DNA from 2 places in the Paenibacillus sp. FSL H8-0261 genome. Region 1 is predicted to be linked to the other one. Evidence: a T-box and tRNA genes for the amino acid it is inferred to sense, from the RefSeq annotation. Region 1 holds a T-box; the other holds one or more tRNA genes.
The links. A T-box is a leader RNA that pairs with one kind of tRNA and senses whether it is charged. The one in region 1 lies ahead of pheS (phenylalanine--tRNA ligase subunit alpha), so its partner is inferred to be a tRNA-Phe.
Positions count from the first base shown of each region.

Region 1 (8,786 bases):
CGAGCTGTCTCTTCGCCTTCTTCTTGCAGCAGTTGATATCTTTCCTGCAGACGTTCTCCATCTTGCAGCACTTCATCATATTGAGAGATCAGTTCCTCATAGCGTTCACGAAGTGCAGACAGTTCCTTCTTAACCTGTCCACCTTGTTCACGGAGTGCTGCAGTTTCGTGTTCTGCATCTGTACGAAGCTGAGCTTCCCGATCTAACTGTTGTACTAATCCATCCGCTTGACCACGAAGGATCTCAATCTCCTTTTGAAGCGCCAAAGATTTCTCTTCGGTCTCCAGTAGGTTCATTTCAAGCTCACTAATATCTTCCATCCGTTTATCCGAGAGCTCCTGCCAATTTGCTGCCTCCGCCATAGATCCAGCGAGTTCTTCCTGAACACGGTGCAGATTGTCATTCGTTTCCTGTAGTGACTTCCGCAGCTCTGATGCTTCATTCTGAGACTGCTGATAACGCTGGCGCAATTCTTCCAGCTCTTCATTCAACAGCGTGCCTAGCTCAGTAGCAGTACGCAGCTCCTCACTGAGCTGTTCTTCACGTTTAACCACCGCTTCATATTGTCCGAGCAGCGTCTGACGAGCATCTCGTTCACTCTTAAGACTGGCTTCAGCCGAACGGAGTCTAGACTGAAGTTGTCCTGTTCCACCACGAAGCTCAGCCAGCTGTTTCTCGAGCTCTTGAATGTTTTGCTTATGTCTATGTTCCTGAGTACCTTGTGACTGACGAAGTTCCTTATTCTTAGCAAGCTCCCGTTGTAAAGCTTCCCGTTCTTCAGCCAATTCCTTGCTTAGCTTCGTTGTCGTGCTCTCAAGCTCCTTACCCAGTGTCAACTTCGTCTTCTCGAGTTCCTTACCTAATGTTGATTTGGTTTCCTCAAGCTGTTTCTCTAAGGTTGACCTGGTCTCGGTTAACTCAAGCTCCAGAGCAGACAAGGAGTCTGAATTCTCCTTAGTCAGCGTCTCACGGATGTTCTCCAGCTCTTGCAAATGCGCTGCCTTCTGCTCTTCCAACTGCTGTAGACGGATGGCTTCTGCTTTCGCTAGTTCCTCTCGATGATTCTCACGCATAGCAGACTGTTCAGCCTCATAACTTGCCCGCAGTTCCTGCAACTCCAGCTCACGCGCAAACAGCTCCTCTTCCAGCTTCTCTCGTGCGGCTTCAGCCGCTTGGGTTGCCTCTTGCAGCTGGTTAGCATGTACTTTACGCTCATTCTCCTGAATTTCCAGATGACGCTTGCGCTCTTCTTCAACCGCAGCAATCAGTCGTGTAGCTTCTTCTTTAGCCGCCGCTTCAAGGCGTTCATATTCTTCTTGTCGCTCCCGCTGAACCTCCAGCAGGCGAGATACTTCCAATCGCAGTTCACTGCGTTCACCTGTCATCATGTTGAGTTCATTTTTAAAATCCTGAACCTGAATAGCCTGCTCCGCCATATGTACTGCTGCAAGCACCGCTATGCGCGGCGTATCCAGTCTGTTGTGTGATTTAGAAATCGTGCGCATATGTTCGTCAACATAACGGGCCACTTGTTTCATATATTCAGTGCTGCTTCCGACGAGTTTATAGGAAGTTCCGTATATCTCCACGGCGACACGTGTCCGGTCCATAGCCACAGTTGTGCCCTCCTTTGTATGTGTGCGGATTCTAAGTTAGTCTTACTGTTTCTATTGTAGCTTTTTTCTTAAGCATTTGGCAAAATCCCTTGTAATCAATAGATTCTCGCTGATATCCTCCGCATTTCACTCTACCCAGAAAAAGCCGCAGCGAATCTCAGTTTCTAAATGGATTCGCTGCGGCTTTACACAATTCCTGCTATTTTCTTAATTCTGCACCAAAAGTTTGTTGAAGGACTGATAATAGCTTATCATGCACCTCTCCAACCTCTTCATCTGTCAATGTATGTTCACCGTGACGATACAGCAGTGAGATCGCAATACTCTTCTTTCCACTCTCTAACTTGCCACCAGTGTACACGTCGAATACCTGTACGGATTGCAGCAAAGTTCCTCCGTTTGCACGGATGGAAGCTAGCAGATCGCCTGCTGGTACAGTTGAATCTACAACCACTGCAATATCCCGTTCCATACCTGGGAAACGTGGAAGCTCATTATATTGCAGACGGCTTTGCGTGTTATCATACAGCGGCTGCAATAGAATCTCAGCTACATAAGTATCCACTAGATCAAGCTCTCTTTGCAGTTCCGGATGAAGCTGGCCCATAGTTCCAATCTTCACACGACCCTCGTCTCCGACTAAATATACCGATGCGGAACGTCCAGGATGATACCCTTCTGGACTATCTCCCTCGTAGATAATTCTGTCTGTAAGACCCAAATAAGCAAATACAGATTCCAGCGCACCCTTCAAATCAAAGAAATCTACAGGCTGTGCAGAAACGTTCCATTGCTTCACGGTTAGGCTACCGCTAAGCAACAACCCCAGCACCGGCAGTTCACGCGGCTGACGAGTCAACTGTTCTTCATCTGTGAAGAAGACATTGCCGATTTCAAACAACGCTAGATCGCTTTGACGACGGTTGGTATTATAGCTAGCAATATCCAATAGTTGTGGCAGAAGGCTAGTACGCAGTACACTGCGTTCTTCACTCATTGGCATAGCCAATTTAACCGCTTGTGAGCCTTCTGATAACTCAGGGAACATTTTGCTTTGTTTCGGCTGGATGAAGGAGTAACCCATCACTTCCTGATAACCGCCATGTGACAACAGGCGACGCAGTTCACGGCGGAGTGATTGCTTATGCGTCAATGCGCCTGGCGTTGTAACACCTTCAATCAGAGTCGTTGGAATATTGTCATACCCGTACAAACGAGCAATTTCTTCGATAAGGTCAACATCATAGCTGATATCGCCACGTCTAGTTGGCACCTGAACTTCGATCAATCCTTGTGCGGTATCCCCGCATTTGAAATGTAGACGACCAAACAATGTCTTCACTTCTAGCAAGGACAGATCTGTTCCGAGATAACGGTTCAGCTTCTCCAAGGACAAAGTAAGTACCTTCTCTTCTCCTCCGACTGTTCCTGCTTGCACAATTCCTTCATACACAGATCCGCCAGCATAACGCGCAATAAGTACTGCAGCGCGATTCAATGCAGGGATCACTGCATTTGGATCCACTTCTTTCTCGAAACGAAGCGATGCTTCCGAGCGAAGTCCCAGTTGACGCGAGGTTTTACGAACGGTTCCTCCGTCAAACTTAGCGGATTCCAGAACGAGATTTACCGTCTCAGCAGTAACTTCCGTATCCAGACCTCCCATTACTCCAGCCAGAGCTACAGCCTTAGCACCATCAGCGATAACGAGCATATGTGGCTCAAGCTTCCGTTCTTGGCCATCAAGTGTAGTCAGGACTTCACCTTCATGAGCAAGACGAACGCCGAGTTCTCCGCCTTCTATTTTATCTGCATCAAAAGCATGAAGCGGCTGTCCGTATTCGAGCATCACATAGTTAGTGATGTCTACGATGTTGTTAATTGGACGAATCCCTGCCGCCATCAGACGATTCTGAATCCACAGCGGGGATGCTGCAGGTTTAACACCTGAGATATAACGAACTGCGTAATGACTGCAATGTTCTTCATTCTCAATCTTAACGGAAATAGATTGAGCAGCTGCTCCGCTGATCTCAATCATTTCACTCGCAGGATCAGGTAATTTGATGTCACGTCCAAGAATCGCGCTCACTTCATAAGCAGCACCAATCATACTTAGACAGTCTGAACGGTTCGGAGTCAGATCGAATTCCAGAATTTCATCATCTAGACCCAGCAACTTTGAAATATCTTGACCGATCTCTGTACCTTCAGGAAGTACAAGAATTCCTTCTTGCTGCTCTTTAGGAAGCAATTTATCATTGAGTCCCAATTCTTTAGCCGAGCAGATCATCCCTTGTGATAATACCCCGCGCAGCTTCGCTTTTTTGATATCCAGCCCTGGCAGCTTAGCGCCAACAAGAGCTACAGGAACGGTTTGTCCCGCAGCTACATTCTTTGCGCCACAGACGATTTGCAGATCTTCACCTTGACCTGCATCCACGATACATACGTTCAGTTTATCCGCATCAGGATGCTTTTCTTTCGATTTCACATAGCCGGTTACGATGCCGGAAATCCCTTTATTGCGGCGCTCTACTCCGTCAATTTCAATGCCGGCAGCGGTAATCTTCTCCGCTAGCTTTTCGGCGGTTACTCCTTCAATCGATGTATAATCAGCCAACCATCCGGTTGATACTTTCATGTCCGCTCACTTCCTTTATGTTTCAGATGTATTTATCTACTTGCCGTTCGATCTGCTTCCTGTGGGAGTAGTACAATTTAGGATTACTCGATCAAAGCTTCATAACCGTCCTATTTAGAGCAGTCACTACGAAAAATATTGGACTTCCGATCGCTGTTATCCTCAGATTTCCTGATTAAAACCACTTCTCGCGGTAGAAATCCGAGGATAAAGGCGAACGCTGGCGCTTCTACAGTTCCAAAATTTCTCTCCGTTCCTTCTATTAATAGTCTTTTATTAAGCAAGATCAGTAACCCAATTGCTACTTACTCCTAACCCGTCAGCCAGCTCGCCCACCAAAAATCTAAACGCCCTTGAACTGCTTTACAAAACTCATATCGTTGTTATAGAAATGACGGATGTCATCGATGCCATATTTAAGCATAGCAATCCGCTCAACACCCATACCAAATGCGAAGCCGCTATACTTAGCAGGATCATAGCCACCCATTTTCAGAACATTTGGATGCACCATGCCGGCGCCAAGGATTTCTAACCATCCGCTTTGCTTGCACAGTCTGCAGCCATCGCCGCCACATTTGAAGCAGCTTACATCCACTTCAACGCTTGGCTCGGTGAATGGGAAGAAGCTCGGACGAAGACGAATGTCTGTATTCGGGCCGAACATCTCTTGTACAAATTGCTGCAAGGTGCCTTTCAGATCACTCATCCGAATGTTGCTTCCGATAACCAAACCTTCTATTTGATGGAACTGGAAGGAATGCGTTGCATCGTCATCATCGCGGCGGAATACTTTACCCGGGCAAATGATTTTAACTGGAACTTCACCGTTCATAGCCTGCATAGTACGAATCTGTACCGGAGACGTTTGAGTACGCATAAGCAGGTCATCCGTTAAATAAAAGGAATCCTGCATATCGCGTGCCGGGTGATTTTTAGGCAGATTTAGGGCTTCAAAGTTATAATAATCGGTCTCCACTTCCGGACCTTCAGCCACACGGTAGCCCATACCAATGAAAATATCCTCAATTTCCTGAACCACTCTGCTAAGCGGGTGAACGCCCCCTTGCTGCATGCGGCGACCCGGCAGGGTTACGTCTACTTTTTCAGCCTGCAGACGTTGCTGAGTCTCTTGCTGTTGAAAAGCCTCTTGCTTCGCTCCAATAATCTCCTCAATGGCACTACGCACCTGATTCGCTACTTGCCCGATAACCGGACGCTCCTCAGCACTAAGTCCTCCCATACCACGTAGAACTTCTGTAAGCTCGCCTTTTTTACCGAGATATTTCACTCTTAGGTCATTCAAAACCTGTGGATCCATAACCTCCTGCAACTTAGCCAGCGCCTCAACCTTCAATGCTTCCAACTTCTCTTTCATGGCCGTGTACAGCCCCCTTCAATCATTGTCTAGTTCAACAAAAAAAGGCCTTTCCTCCCGGTAAGGGACGAAAAGACCGTGGTACCACCCTTGTTAGACAAGCTGATCTGTTCCCCTTAAGAGCTTCATTCCCTCTTTTGGCTGGACAGATACCTATCTCACTTTATACAGAAATAACGGTCTGTGACCGGTTTCCCCTACGCTTCCTTACAAGGCAATCTTAAGGAATTCAAGGAACTGCTCCGGAGTGAACTTCGACAGCTCTGTATCCTAGAAACGCTCTCAATCACCGGCGTCTCCTCCCTGTAAGTCAGGCACTGTGTACTCTTCTCCATCACTGCATTTTACAATTCAATCTAATTGTCAGGTATCTCTTTTATGCAAGAGATATGTCTGTTTATTATATGCAAAATCTGTCGTTTTGACAAGTTCAAGCATAATTAGGGCAATTTTTATCTGGCTTTAAGCTGGCTTTAAGGTTCAGAGCCATTTTGGGGACTTTTTTTCAGCTAACGTTCAGCGGAGCTTGATAATTTCCATTATTAAGAAGGCATGGTTGTACTCAATCATAAATCACCTTCAAAATACAAGGACTTTCATACCGGGAGGGAATTACATGCATGCACGAAGAACAAAAGTAGCTGTGATCATACTTAGCGCAGCAGTTCTGAGTCAAGCTTCAGCGTATGGAGCATACGCGGCATCAACGACTACTTCATCCACCAAAACAGCAACTGCCACCACTGCATCCACTCTGGATAAACTCGGCTCGATAGCTTTAAAGAGTAACTTTAGTGTGAAGCTGACCGATGTTGGCTTTTTGACTCAGGATGGCGGCAATATTCTTACATACACCCTCAGCTATAACAATGGGAGCGGAAGCAGCATCAATCTTGTGGACTATTTCTCTAAAGTAACTACTGCAGGAGGAACCGTTATCCAAGGAAGCCCAGTAACCAGCAGTGCAACCATCAAATCTATCCCCTCCAAAAGCAGTCAAACCGTAACCTATTACGCAAACGTCGGTAAATCCACATCTTTAAATGGAGTGAAGATTTCAGTATTCGGTTGGGATTTCAGCAGTACCGATTATCAAAAAAAGCTGGGGTCCTTCACCTTGCCTGTGGCTTTTTCACAAGCGGTCGCTAGAGGCCAAAGTAAAAAGATAACCTTGAATAATCAGCCCGTAACAACCAAAACGGAAAGTCTGCAAATTTACAAATATAACGGTAAGGTATACGCCAAAGTAGGTGTGAGCTTAACCAATCAAGGAACCAAAGTGCTAAGTGATCCTGGACTTAAGGGATACCTCGCATCTGCAGGTGGATCTGTATTTGAATTAACGCTTGATGATGCGAGCAGTAACTACAAAGTACAGCCACAGGAAAAAAAGACGATCTACTACATGACGGAAATTCCCTCTTATATGAAGACAGACAATATGACTCTGCAGTTTGCTGGAGAAGATACCTCATTAAAAATAGCTTTGCCCATCGTCACCTATAACCTTCCCGCTGCTACCACACCAGATCTTGTCGTAGCTAGCAATGTCATCAAGAAGCTTACGCTCAACAATAATACTGTCGAGACGCAGTTAAAAAGCGCCAATGTCTATGCCGACAACGGCACCGCGAAGTGGACGCTGCAATTTCGAGTAAAAAATAGCGGCAACAAGGCGATTACTTTGCCTGCTTATGAGTTTACCGTTAAAGCCGCTGAAGGATACAGCTTTCCGGTGGACACGAAGGCTTTCGCAAACCTTACACTCAACCCCCTTGAAGAAAAAATAATTGAGCTCAGTGCAGAAGTTCCGCTAACGATAGCTCAAGGAACGCTACAGCTGCAAATGACTGAACCCGCTGTAGAGGGTAAGATCATTTTTCCTGCGGCCTATTATCAGATTCCTTACACACTCCAAACTAACAATTGGCAGGATACAGAATACGCGGTGGAGAACAGTCACGGCACGTTTGCTGTCAAGCTTAAGAACATCCAGCGGCTACCTTGGGCAGACAAAGATCAGCTTGTAGCTAAAATCAATATTCGCAACACGAAATCGACCTCTGTGCAGCTTCCTGCATTTACAAGTGTCATTAAAGCTGGTGAGAGTGATATTAGCAGCACTTCCCAAGTTGTCACAGAAAGCACGCAAACCATACTCGGGCCAAATGAATCCGCAGACGTTTATGTCGTGGCCAATGTTCCTTACACCTACCAATTCAATCAATTAAAAATAACGCTGCAAGAAACCTCCGGCGAAAGCAAAAATAATTTTCTTTCTTTAAGTACAAATCAGTTGGACAGCCGTGTTCAGGAAGTTGCAGCACTAAGTTCCTTCCAAATTGACCTTGAAAGTAAAAAAGCAGAAGTGTTAGAGCGCCGGACAACGGTTTATCAGGGTGCGAGCTCCAATATCATGTACACAGAACTGGAAATGAACAGTGAGGAAACACGTAAATCGGAGCAGGCTCAACTCGTAGCTTATTACAAAACGCCTGACAATCAATATTACGAAGCCGAGGTCAACCAGTCTACCACTTCCACGAGCCCTAACGGAAAAAATCTGGTTACCGTCTGGACTAAGCTTCCACTTGGAGTAGATCCTTCTCAGCTTGTTCTTTATGTCGGTGAAGGGGTATCCGAAGGAAAACTTACGGCTCCTGGCGGGAAATCAACGGGTTATATCAATACGGTGTCACTGGGTCTAAATAATGTTGCGGTGGAGTCAAAAAGTAATCTTTTGGATGTAGAATCGTTCCCTTATAACCTATCCGTTACAAATGCAGTCGCCACCGTCACTGGTGGAAAAGATACGCTAAGCACTGTCCTAACCTACAACCTGTCGAGCAGCACGCTTTACGAATCGGGTACCTATGAGCACAAGCTTGTACTAGAGCTGATCGACCCCTTCGGACAAACGATGGAGAAGACATTAACACTGGGCACTGATCTACCATTAGGGAACTTCAAGTCATACACCACAACATTCACAAGCAATCTTTACAAAACTCTAGGTGGCGGCGCGATCCGATTGAATGTATACGACGAATTCCAAGGTCATCGAAATTTGCTGGGTTCACAAACCTATGTTGTCACTTATCAGGCAGCGTCAACGACTTCAAACAACAATTCCACTTCAAACACCGAT
Region 1 is NZ_CP150297.1:1,858,229-1,867,014, reverse strand. Features, by position in the region: gene MHI27_RS08135 (hypothetical protein) at 1-1,616, opposite strand, end outside; gene pheT (phenylalanine--tRNA ligase subunit beta) at 1,816-4,260, opposite strand; gene pheS (phenylalanine--tRNA ligase subunit alpha) at 4,604-5,638, opposite strand; T-box leader at 5,699-5,985, opposite strand; gene MHI27_RS08120 (hypothetical protein) at 6,255-8,786, shown strand, end outside.

Region 2 (8,786 bases), 1.7 Mb from region 1:
ACTGAATATCAACCGTACTGTCACCCACCATAAGAGTTTTACGAGGATCAACGCCAAGGTTATTGACTGCTGTCAGAACAGGCTCTGGATGTGGCTTTGGTTCAGTAACATCGTTCACCGTCACAATCGTATCCATGTACTTTAGCAAATCAAACATCTCAAGCGATTTAATCGTTGTTGGACGAATTTTTGTAGTCACAATCCCCAATTTAATTCCACGACGTAAGAGCTCTTCCATTGTTTCATTCACTTGAGGAAAGGGACGTACTAACTCATCGTGATGTTCATAATTATAAGAACGGTAGGATTTCTCAAGCGCACCACTTACATCCTCAAGTCCAGAGAAGACTCTCATCTGTTGCTGAAGGGTTGTGCCCATATGCGGAATAATCACTTCCCTAGTGAGTGGAGGTAGACCATTGTCCTTCAGCGCGTACATGAACGAACTAATAATTAGCTCATTCGTATCGACAATCGTTCCATCTAGATCAAAAAGAACGCATTCTATCATAAGCTTTACTGCTCCTTCTTATCTCCATCCGCAGGCTGTCCTTGCTCAGGTTGAGCCCCGTGACGAGCTTTCTGCGGTGTATTTACTGCGCTTTCAGGCACTATGGTATCTGCTTTGATCGGTTTAGTACATACGATAGGATCAGAATAATGTGCTTTAGGCTCTCCGGTGACCCTACGAATAATGATAAGCAGTACAGCTGCGACGATGATCAGTAGAGCAAGCAGCTGAGAAATACGGATATTTCCATAGCTTGGGTCCAAGTATCCTTGCTCAAAACCTAACCATTCCATCGGTTTCCACAATCCGTTCATAAAGGATGCCAAGCCTGCACTTCCATTAAAGGCCAAGCTGTCCGTACGTATGGCTTCAATGAAGAAACGACCGATGGAATACCATATAAAGTAAGACATGAAGATCTCACCGGCTCGCACAAACTTCTGACGACGAAGTAGCATTAGTAGCGCGATACCCAGTAAGCTCCAAAGAGATTCATACAAGAAGGTCGGATGATGAAAAGCATCCCCTATGTACATTTGGTTCACAATGAAGTCCGGTAAATGCAGTTTATCCCGTAAAAAAGACTCTTCAACCACGCTGCCGTATGCCTCTTGGTTGACAAAGTTTCCCCAGCGTCCAATCATTTGACCCGCAAGTAGTCCAGGTGCACAAATATCAACGATACGCCAGAAGGGGTAGCCTTTATAGCGGAAATAAATAATCCCGCAAATAATGGCTCCAATTAACGCACCGTAAATGGCGATGCCACCATTCCAGATCTTAAAGACATCTATTAAATTATCCTTATAATCCTCCCATTTAAACGCTACAAAGTAAATCCGTGCCCCAATAATGGCCGAAGGCACACCTAGCAGCAGCATATCCATAAAGAATTCTTGTGGTATACCAAACCGTTTGCCCTCGCGGATCGCAAGAAATAACCCCGCGAGTGCACCGAAACCTAGTATTAATCCGTACCAGTGTACTTGCAGTGATCCAATTGAGAAGAAAATAGGATTTAGTGCCAATGGGAACATTCTCTCACACTCCTAATCGAGATCATCCATATCTTCAGATATGGTCGCAGTTAGCTTATTCGTGAACTGCAGGGCTGCATTAAAGCCCATTTGTTTCAGGCGATAGTTCATCGCTGCAACCTCTATAATAACTGCAAGGTTACGTCCTGGGCGTACGGGAATCGTTACAAGCGGAACATCTGTGTCAATAATCCGTGTCGTTTCCTCATCAAGTCCAAGTCGATCATACTGCTTGTCTTGCTGCCATGCTTCCAATCTAACAACAAGTGTAATCCGTTTATGATTACGAATGGCACCCGCACCAAAAAGTGTCATTACATTAATGATACCTACTCCACGGATCTCCAGTAAATGACGGATTAACTCAGGGGCTGTACCATGCAGCTGGTTATCTGAAGTCTGACGGATTTCTACGGCATCATCAGCAATCAATCGATGACCGCGTTTTACAAGCTCAAGGGCTGTTTCACTTTTACCAATCCCACTACTACCCGTAATTAGCATACCTACACCATATACATCACAAAGTACGCCATGAATAGTCGCCGTAGGAGCTAATTTTCCTTCTAGAAAGCTCGTCAAACGGCTGGAAAAAATAGTCGTAGCCATCGAGCTGCGAAGCACAGGAAGGGCCTTTTCATTACTTATGTCAATTAACTCCTGAGGCACTTCCAAACCACGTGTAATTACAATACAAGGTGTGTTATCATTACAAATTCCACGAAGTCGACTTTTCCGCTCAGCTTCGGGCAGCATGGAGAAAAAAGCGAGTTCTGTTTTGCCTAGCAATTGAACACGTTCTTCTGGATAATATTCAAAATAACCAGCAATCTCTAGTCCAGGGCGATTCAGGTCATCGACCGTGATGGGTCTCTTTAGACCTTCCTGGCCGGAAATAACCTCTAATTGAAAATGCTGTACCAATTCAGATACTTTTACTTTCTTAGCCATGTAATTTCGTCCTTTCGTCACCTGCGGTATTTGTCCGCTTACTGCGTCCGGTTGGCAGCGATCTCTTTACATTCCGGAGGTAATTCTCCTGCTATCTTAATTGATAACGCTTATGAATGCAATCTTAGCGCCTAACCAAACAGGGGCCATCTAAACAATAAAGCCACCCTTTCGGGTGGCTTTATCAAGAGAGAAAAGATCTTTACAATCTTATCCCAACAAAATGTTAGCTTCGGATTCTTTATCAAAGAAGTGAATTTTGTTCATATCAATAGCCAATTTAGGCTTGCTGCCTTCGCGAGTAGTGGAACGTCCATCTACACGAGCGATTACAGTAGATTTACCAAGGCCGCTCAAGTAAAGGAGCATTTCGTGACCAAGGTTTTCAGTAACATCAACCAATGAAGTGAAGATTGTGTTCGGGGAAGCTTCCAAGAATACTGGCTCTTCATGGATATCTTCTGGACGAACGCCCATGATTACTTCTTTACCGATGTAACCTTTGTTGCGGATGATTTGAGCTTTTCCGCCTGGTACTTCAACGTCAAGGTTCTCAGCACGGAAACGGATAGAACCGCTCACTTCGGACAAAGTACCATTGATAAAGTTCATTGTAGGGGATCCGATAAATCCAGCTACGAACAAGTTTGTAGGTTCATTGTACAACTCTTCAGGGGAAGCTGCTTGTTGAATGATACCATCATACATAACTACGATGCGATCACCCATTGTCATAGCTTCTGTTTGGTCATGCGTTACGTAGATACAAGTAGTTTCAAGGCGCTTAACCAGTTTAGTGATTTCAGCACGCATTTGACCACGAAGTTTAGCATCCAAGTTGGAAAGAGGCTCATCCATCAAGAAGACTTGTGGATCACGTACGATAGCGCGTCCCAAAGCGACACGTTGGCGTTGACCACCGGAAAGCGCTTTTGGTTTACGATCTAGCAAATGCTCGATATCAAGAATTTTAGCAGCTTCGCGAACTTTCTTGTCGATTTCATCCTTCTTCACTTTACGAAGTTTCAAACCGAAAGCCATGTTTTGGTATACGCTCATATGCGGATACAGGGCGTAGGATTGGAATACCATCGCGATATCGCGGTCTTTAGGTGCAACGTCATTAACTACACGATCGCCAATGTACATTTTACCTTCGGAGATTTCTTCCAAACCAGCGATCATACGCAAAGTTGTGGATTTACCACAACCGGAAGGTCCAACCAATACTAGAAATTCCTTATCTTTAATATCAAGATTGATATCGATTACTGTTGCTTTATCTGAACCCGGGTATTTTTTGAAAATATGCTCTAAACGTACGCCTGCCATTGTATTTCCCCCTCGAGTTAATTATTAATTAGTTAATATAAAAATTCTGTTTCCTTGTACATTTATATTACCCCAGTCGGGACACTATGGCTATTTGTAAGGTTCACAAAAAACCTATTTCCTTTTCGTCACTTTATACAAAAGCATAGTAAGCTTAACAATAGCAGCGTCCCCAAAGCTTCGTACATCTGCTCCGGTCTCTTGTTTTATCTTATCCAGACGGTAAAGCAGCGTATTTCGATGGATATACAACTTCTTGGCGGTTTCACTTACATTACAGTCCATCTCAAAAAAGGTCTCCAAAGTCAGCAGCATTTCTTTATCTGATAGTACAGAGGAGTAGTCACCAATTTGTCCAAGCAACTGTTTGCGGCGTACATCAGGAATGCTGTTAACCAGACGTTCCAAATGCAGTTCCCAAGGTAAATGAATATACTCTCCTACTTGAAAAATACGACCGAGTACAATCGTCTCCCTGAGCAAAGCTACAGATCCAGTCAATCCCTTAACAGGGACTATAGCCGGAGCTACTGCCAAATGGAATACCCCTACCCATTCACTAGCTATCAGCTCATGTAACCCCATACTAGTCTGTGCTAGAAGATCATCTACACTCTCTTCTTCATCATCCTTATCATCCCCGCCCGTAAGTAATTCTTTACGAGCTAAAATTAACCATTCCTTCTCTTGAAGGGGAATAAGCAGAATTTCGTTCTCAAAATAGCTACGCAATAATTTCATCAGTGAACGATAAGAGATCTGTGGACTATGAGCAATCTCACTACTTAGGAGGAATGGAATCATATCTCCGAACAGACGTCCCTTTAGGGTGATCTCATCGGGAATTTCAGTGTCATTCTTCTCTTGCTCTAGCTCCGTGTTCAACCAAGCGCCAAGCTGCCGCGCCTCCACTTCACCTTCTTCTCTAAGCCCTGTAGCTTTAAGTGCAATAGCAAAATTTCGAACTGCATAGTTGACCAGTTGTACTTCCAGAGAGGTGAGCCCCTCCATTTCTACCCAGACAGCGGTTATACGTCCGTCACTCTCATACAAAGGTGCCCAGAGATGACCCTCATGGATTACCAGCTGATCCTGTCCTTCTAATCCCATGCTAAAAAGAGAAGCTGAATGCTGCCTCCCTAACTGCTTGATTCCGGTTCTCTTTCCGGTGAGCTGCTCTAATTTTTTCCGCAATGTCTCACTATCCATAGTCACCATGCTCCACCACTTTTGCTCTTTTCGCCTATTTTAGCATATTCTCTTATATTATGTTAATCGCTACAGTAGCGCGCTACTATAATACAACCATAAAACACAAAAAAAGCCACCACCATAAGGTGATGACTTTCTGTTTGGGATGAGCCATGAAGGACTCGAACCTTCGACACCCTGATTAAAAGTCAGGTGCTCTACCAACTGAGCTAATGGCTCATAAATGGTGGGGGATGATGGATTCGAACCACCGAACACGTACGTGAGCAGATTTACAGTCTGATGCGTTTGGCCACTTCGCTAATCCCCCAGGGAAAAGTGGCTCGAGACGGATTCGAACCGCCGACACGAGGATTTTCAGTCCTCTGCTCTACCGACTGAGCTATCGAGCCATATTAAATTGACATAAAAATAAAGTGGTAGCATTAAACTTCCCACCCTAGTCTTGTGGAAAAAAATGGCGGAACCGACGAGATTCGAACTCGCGATCTCCTGCGTGACAGGCAGGCATGTTAGGCCAACTACACCACGGTTCCGCATTGATAATAATGGTGCCGGCGAGAGGACTTGAACCCCCAACCTACTGATTACAAGTCAGTTGCTCTACCAGTTGAGCTACACCGGCACGGTGTAAAAAGTAATTCTAAAAAAGTAATAATGGTGGAGGCTGAGGGGATCGAACCCCCGACCCTCTGCTTGTAAGGCAGATGCTCTCCCAGCTGAGCTAAGCCTCCAGGTATTATGGTAGCGGCGAAGGGGATCGAACCCCCGACCTCACGGGTATGAACCGTACGCTCTAGCCAGCTGAGCTACACCGCCACAATAATTAGAAATGCTATGGATTGAAAATGGCGGAGAGAGTGGGATTCGAACCCACGCACCGCTTACGCAGTCTAACCCCTTAGCAGAGGGTCCCCTTATAGCCACTTGGGTATCTCTCCAAACGATATCAGTACCACAGCAATCCAAACAGGAATTTGACTCCCTGAAAACTGAATCCGAATTGAATTTGCATTTTAAGTATAGGATAAGCCCTCGACCGATTAGTATTGGTCAGCTCCATGCATTACTGCACTTCCACCTCCAACCTATCTACCTCGTCGTCTTCAAGGGGTCTTACTAATTGGGAAATCTCATCTTGAGGGGGGCTTCACGCTTAGATGCTTTCAGCGCTTATCCCGTCCGTACGTAGCTACCCAGCCATGCTTCTGGCGAAACAACTGGTGCACCAGCGGTACGTCCATCCCGGTCCTCTCGTACTAAGGACAGCTCCTCTCAAATTTCCTGCGCCCACGACAGATAGGGACCGAACTGTCTCACGACGTTCTGAACCCAGCTCGCGTACCGCTTTAATGGGCGAACAGCCCAACCCTTGGGACCTACTTCAGCCCCAGGATGCGATGAGCCGACATCGAGGTGCCAAACCTCCCCGTCGATGTGGACTCTTGGGGGAGATAAGCCTGTTATCCCCAGGGTAGCTTTTATCCGTTGAGCGATGGCCCTTCCATGCGGTACCACCGGATCACTAAGTCCGACTTTCGTCCCTGCTCGACTTGTAGGTCTCGCAGTCAAGCTCCCTTATGCCTTTGCACTCTTCGAATGATTTCCAACCATTCTGAGGGAACCTTGGAACGCCTCCGTTACTCTTTAGGAGGCGACCGCCCCAGTCAAACTGCCCGCCTGACACGGTCCCCGTACCCGGTAAGGGTACTAGGTTAGAACCTAGATACGATCAGGGTGGTATCCCAACGGCGCCTCCACCGAAGCTTGCGCTCCGATTTCTACGGCTCCCACCTATCCTGTACAGATCGTACCCAAATTCAATATCAAGCTGCAGTAAAGCTCCATGGGGTCTTTCCGTCTTGTCGCGGGTAACCTGCATCTTCACAGGTATTAAAATTTCACCGGATCTCTCGTTGAGACAGCGCCCAAGTCGTTACGCCATTCGTGCGGGTCAGAATTTACCTGACAAGGAATTTCGCTACCTTAGGACCGTTATAGTTACGGCCGCCGTTTACTGGGGCTTCGGTTCATAGCTTCGGGTTACCCCTAACCACTCCCCTTAACCTTCCAGCACCGGGCAGGCGTCAGCCCGTATACTTCGCCTTGCGGCTTCGCACAGACCTGTGTTTTTGCTAAACAGTCGCTTGGGCCTTTTCACTGCGGCCCCCTCGTGCTATTCACACTACCGGGGCACCCCTTCTCCCGAAGTTACGGGGTCATTTTGCCGAGTTCCTTAACGAGAGTTCTTCCGCGCGCCTTAGAATTCTCTTCTCGCCTACCTGTGTCGGTTTGCGGTACGGGCACCTTCTCCTGGCTAGAGGCTTTTCTTGGCAGTGTGAGATCATGACCTTCGCTACTACAATTTTCGCTCCCCATCACAGCCCAGCCTTAACGATGTGCGGATTTGCCTACACATCAGCCTCACTGCTTAGACGGACATATCCATCAGTCCGCGTCACTACCCTCCTGCGTCACCCCATCGCTCATAGCGGATTACGGTGGTACAGTAATTTCAAACTGTTGTCCTTCGACTACGCCTTTCGGCCTCGCCTTAGGTCCCGACTTACCCTGAGCGGACGAGCCTTCCTCAGGAAACCTTGGGCTTTCGGCGGATCAGATTCTCACTGATCTTTTCGTTACTCATACCGGCATTCTCACTTGTATGCTGTCCAGCGCTCCTTACGGTACACCTTCAACCCACATACAACGCTCCCCTACCCCAGATACATACGTATCTAGCCATAGCTTCGGTGGTGTGTTTAGCCCCGTTACATTTTCGGCGCAGAGTCACTCGACCAGTGAGCTATTACGCACTCTTTCAATGGTGGCTGCTTCTAAGCCAACATCCTGGTTGTCTGTGCAACTCCACATCCTTTCCCACTTAACACACACTTGGGGACCTTAGCTGATGGTCTGGGCTGTTTCCCTTTTGACAATGGATCTTAGCACTCACTGTCTGACTCCCGGCAATAAGTATATGGCATTCGGAGTTTGACTGAGCTTGGTAATCCTTGCGGACCCCGCACCCAATCAGTGCTCTACCTCCACTACTCTTATACCGAGGCTAGCCCTAAAGCTATTTCGGGGAGAACCAGCTATCTCCGAGTTCGATTGGAATTTCTCCGCTACCCCCACCTCATCCCCGCATTTTTCAACATGCGTGGGTTCGGGCCTCCAGTGCGTGTTACCGCACCTTCACCCTGGACAGGGGTAGATCACACGGTTTCGGGTCTACGTCCACATACTAAATCGCCCTATTCAGACTCGCTTTCGCTGCGGCTCCGTCTTCTCGACTTAACCTTGCATGTTAAACGTAACTCGCCGGTTCATTCTACAAAAGGCACGCCATCACCCATTAATAGGGCTCTGACTTTTTGTAAGCACACGGTTTCAGGTTCTATTTCACTCCCCTTCCGGGGTGCTTTTCACCTTTCCCTCACGGTACTGTTTCACTATCGGTCGCCAGGTAGTATTTAGCCTTAGCAGATGGTCCTGCTGGATTCATACGGGGTTTCACGTGCCCCGCACTACTCGGGATCCGTCTCGGAGAGAACACAGTTTAGGTTACAGGGCTTTTACCTCTATCGCGGGCCTTTCCAGACCTCTTCACCTACCATATTCCTTTGTAACTCCATGTGAGACGTCCCACAACCCCTAAGAGCAAGCTCTTAGGTTTAGGCTGTTCCGCGTTCGCTCGCCGCTACTGACGGAATCACTATTGTTTTCTCTTCCTCAGGGTA
Region 2 is NZ_CP150297.1:142,935-151,720, reverse strand. Features, by position in the region: gene ppaX (pyrophosphatase PpaX) at 1-511, opposite strand, end outside; gene lgt (prolipoprotein diacylglyceryl transferase) at 517-1,548, opposite strand; gene hprK (HPr(Ser) kinase/phosphatase) at 1,561-2,499, opposite strand; gene MHI27_RS00735 (ABC transporter ATP-binding protein) at 2,710-3,831, opposite strand; gene MHI27_RS00730 (CdaR family transcriptional regulator) at 3,946-5,040, opposite strand; tRNA gene MHI27_RS00725 (tRNA-Lys) at 5,190-5,262, opposite strand; tRNA gene MHI27_RS00720 (tRNA-Tyr) at 5,268-5,353, opposite strand; tRNA gene MHI27_RS00715 (tRNA-Phe) at 5,363-5,435, opposite strand; tRNA gene MHI27_RS00710 (tRNA-Asp) at 5,502-5,579, opposite strand; tRNA gene MHI27_RS00705 (tRNA-Thr) at 5,593-5,668, opposite strand; tRNA gene MHI27_RS00700 (tRNA-Val) at 5,702-5,777, opposite strand; tRNA gene MHI27_RS00695 (tRNA-Met) at 5,786-5,862, opposite strand; tRNA gene MHI27_RS00690 (tRNA-Ser) at 5,893-5,984, opposite strand; rRNA gene MHI27_RS00685 (23S ribosomal RNA) at 6,067-8,786, opposite strand, start outside.
Region 2: it encodes a tRNA-Phe, which carries the amino acid that the T-box ahead of pheS (phenylalanine--tRNA ligase subunit alpha) is inferred to sense. The anticodon was not compared.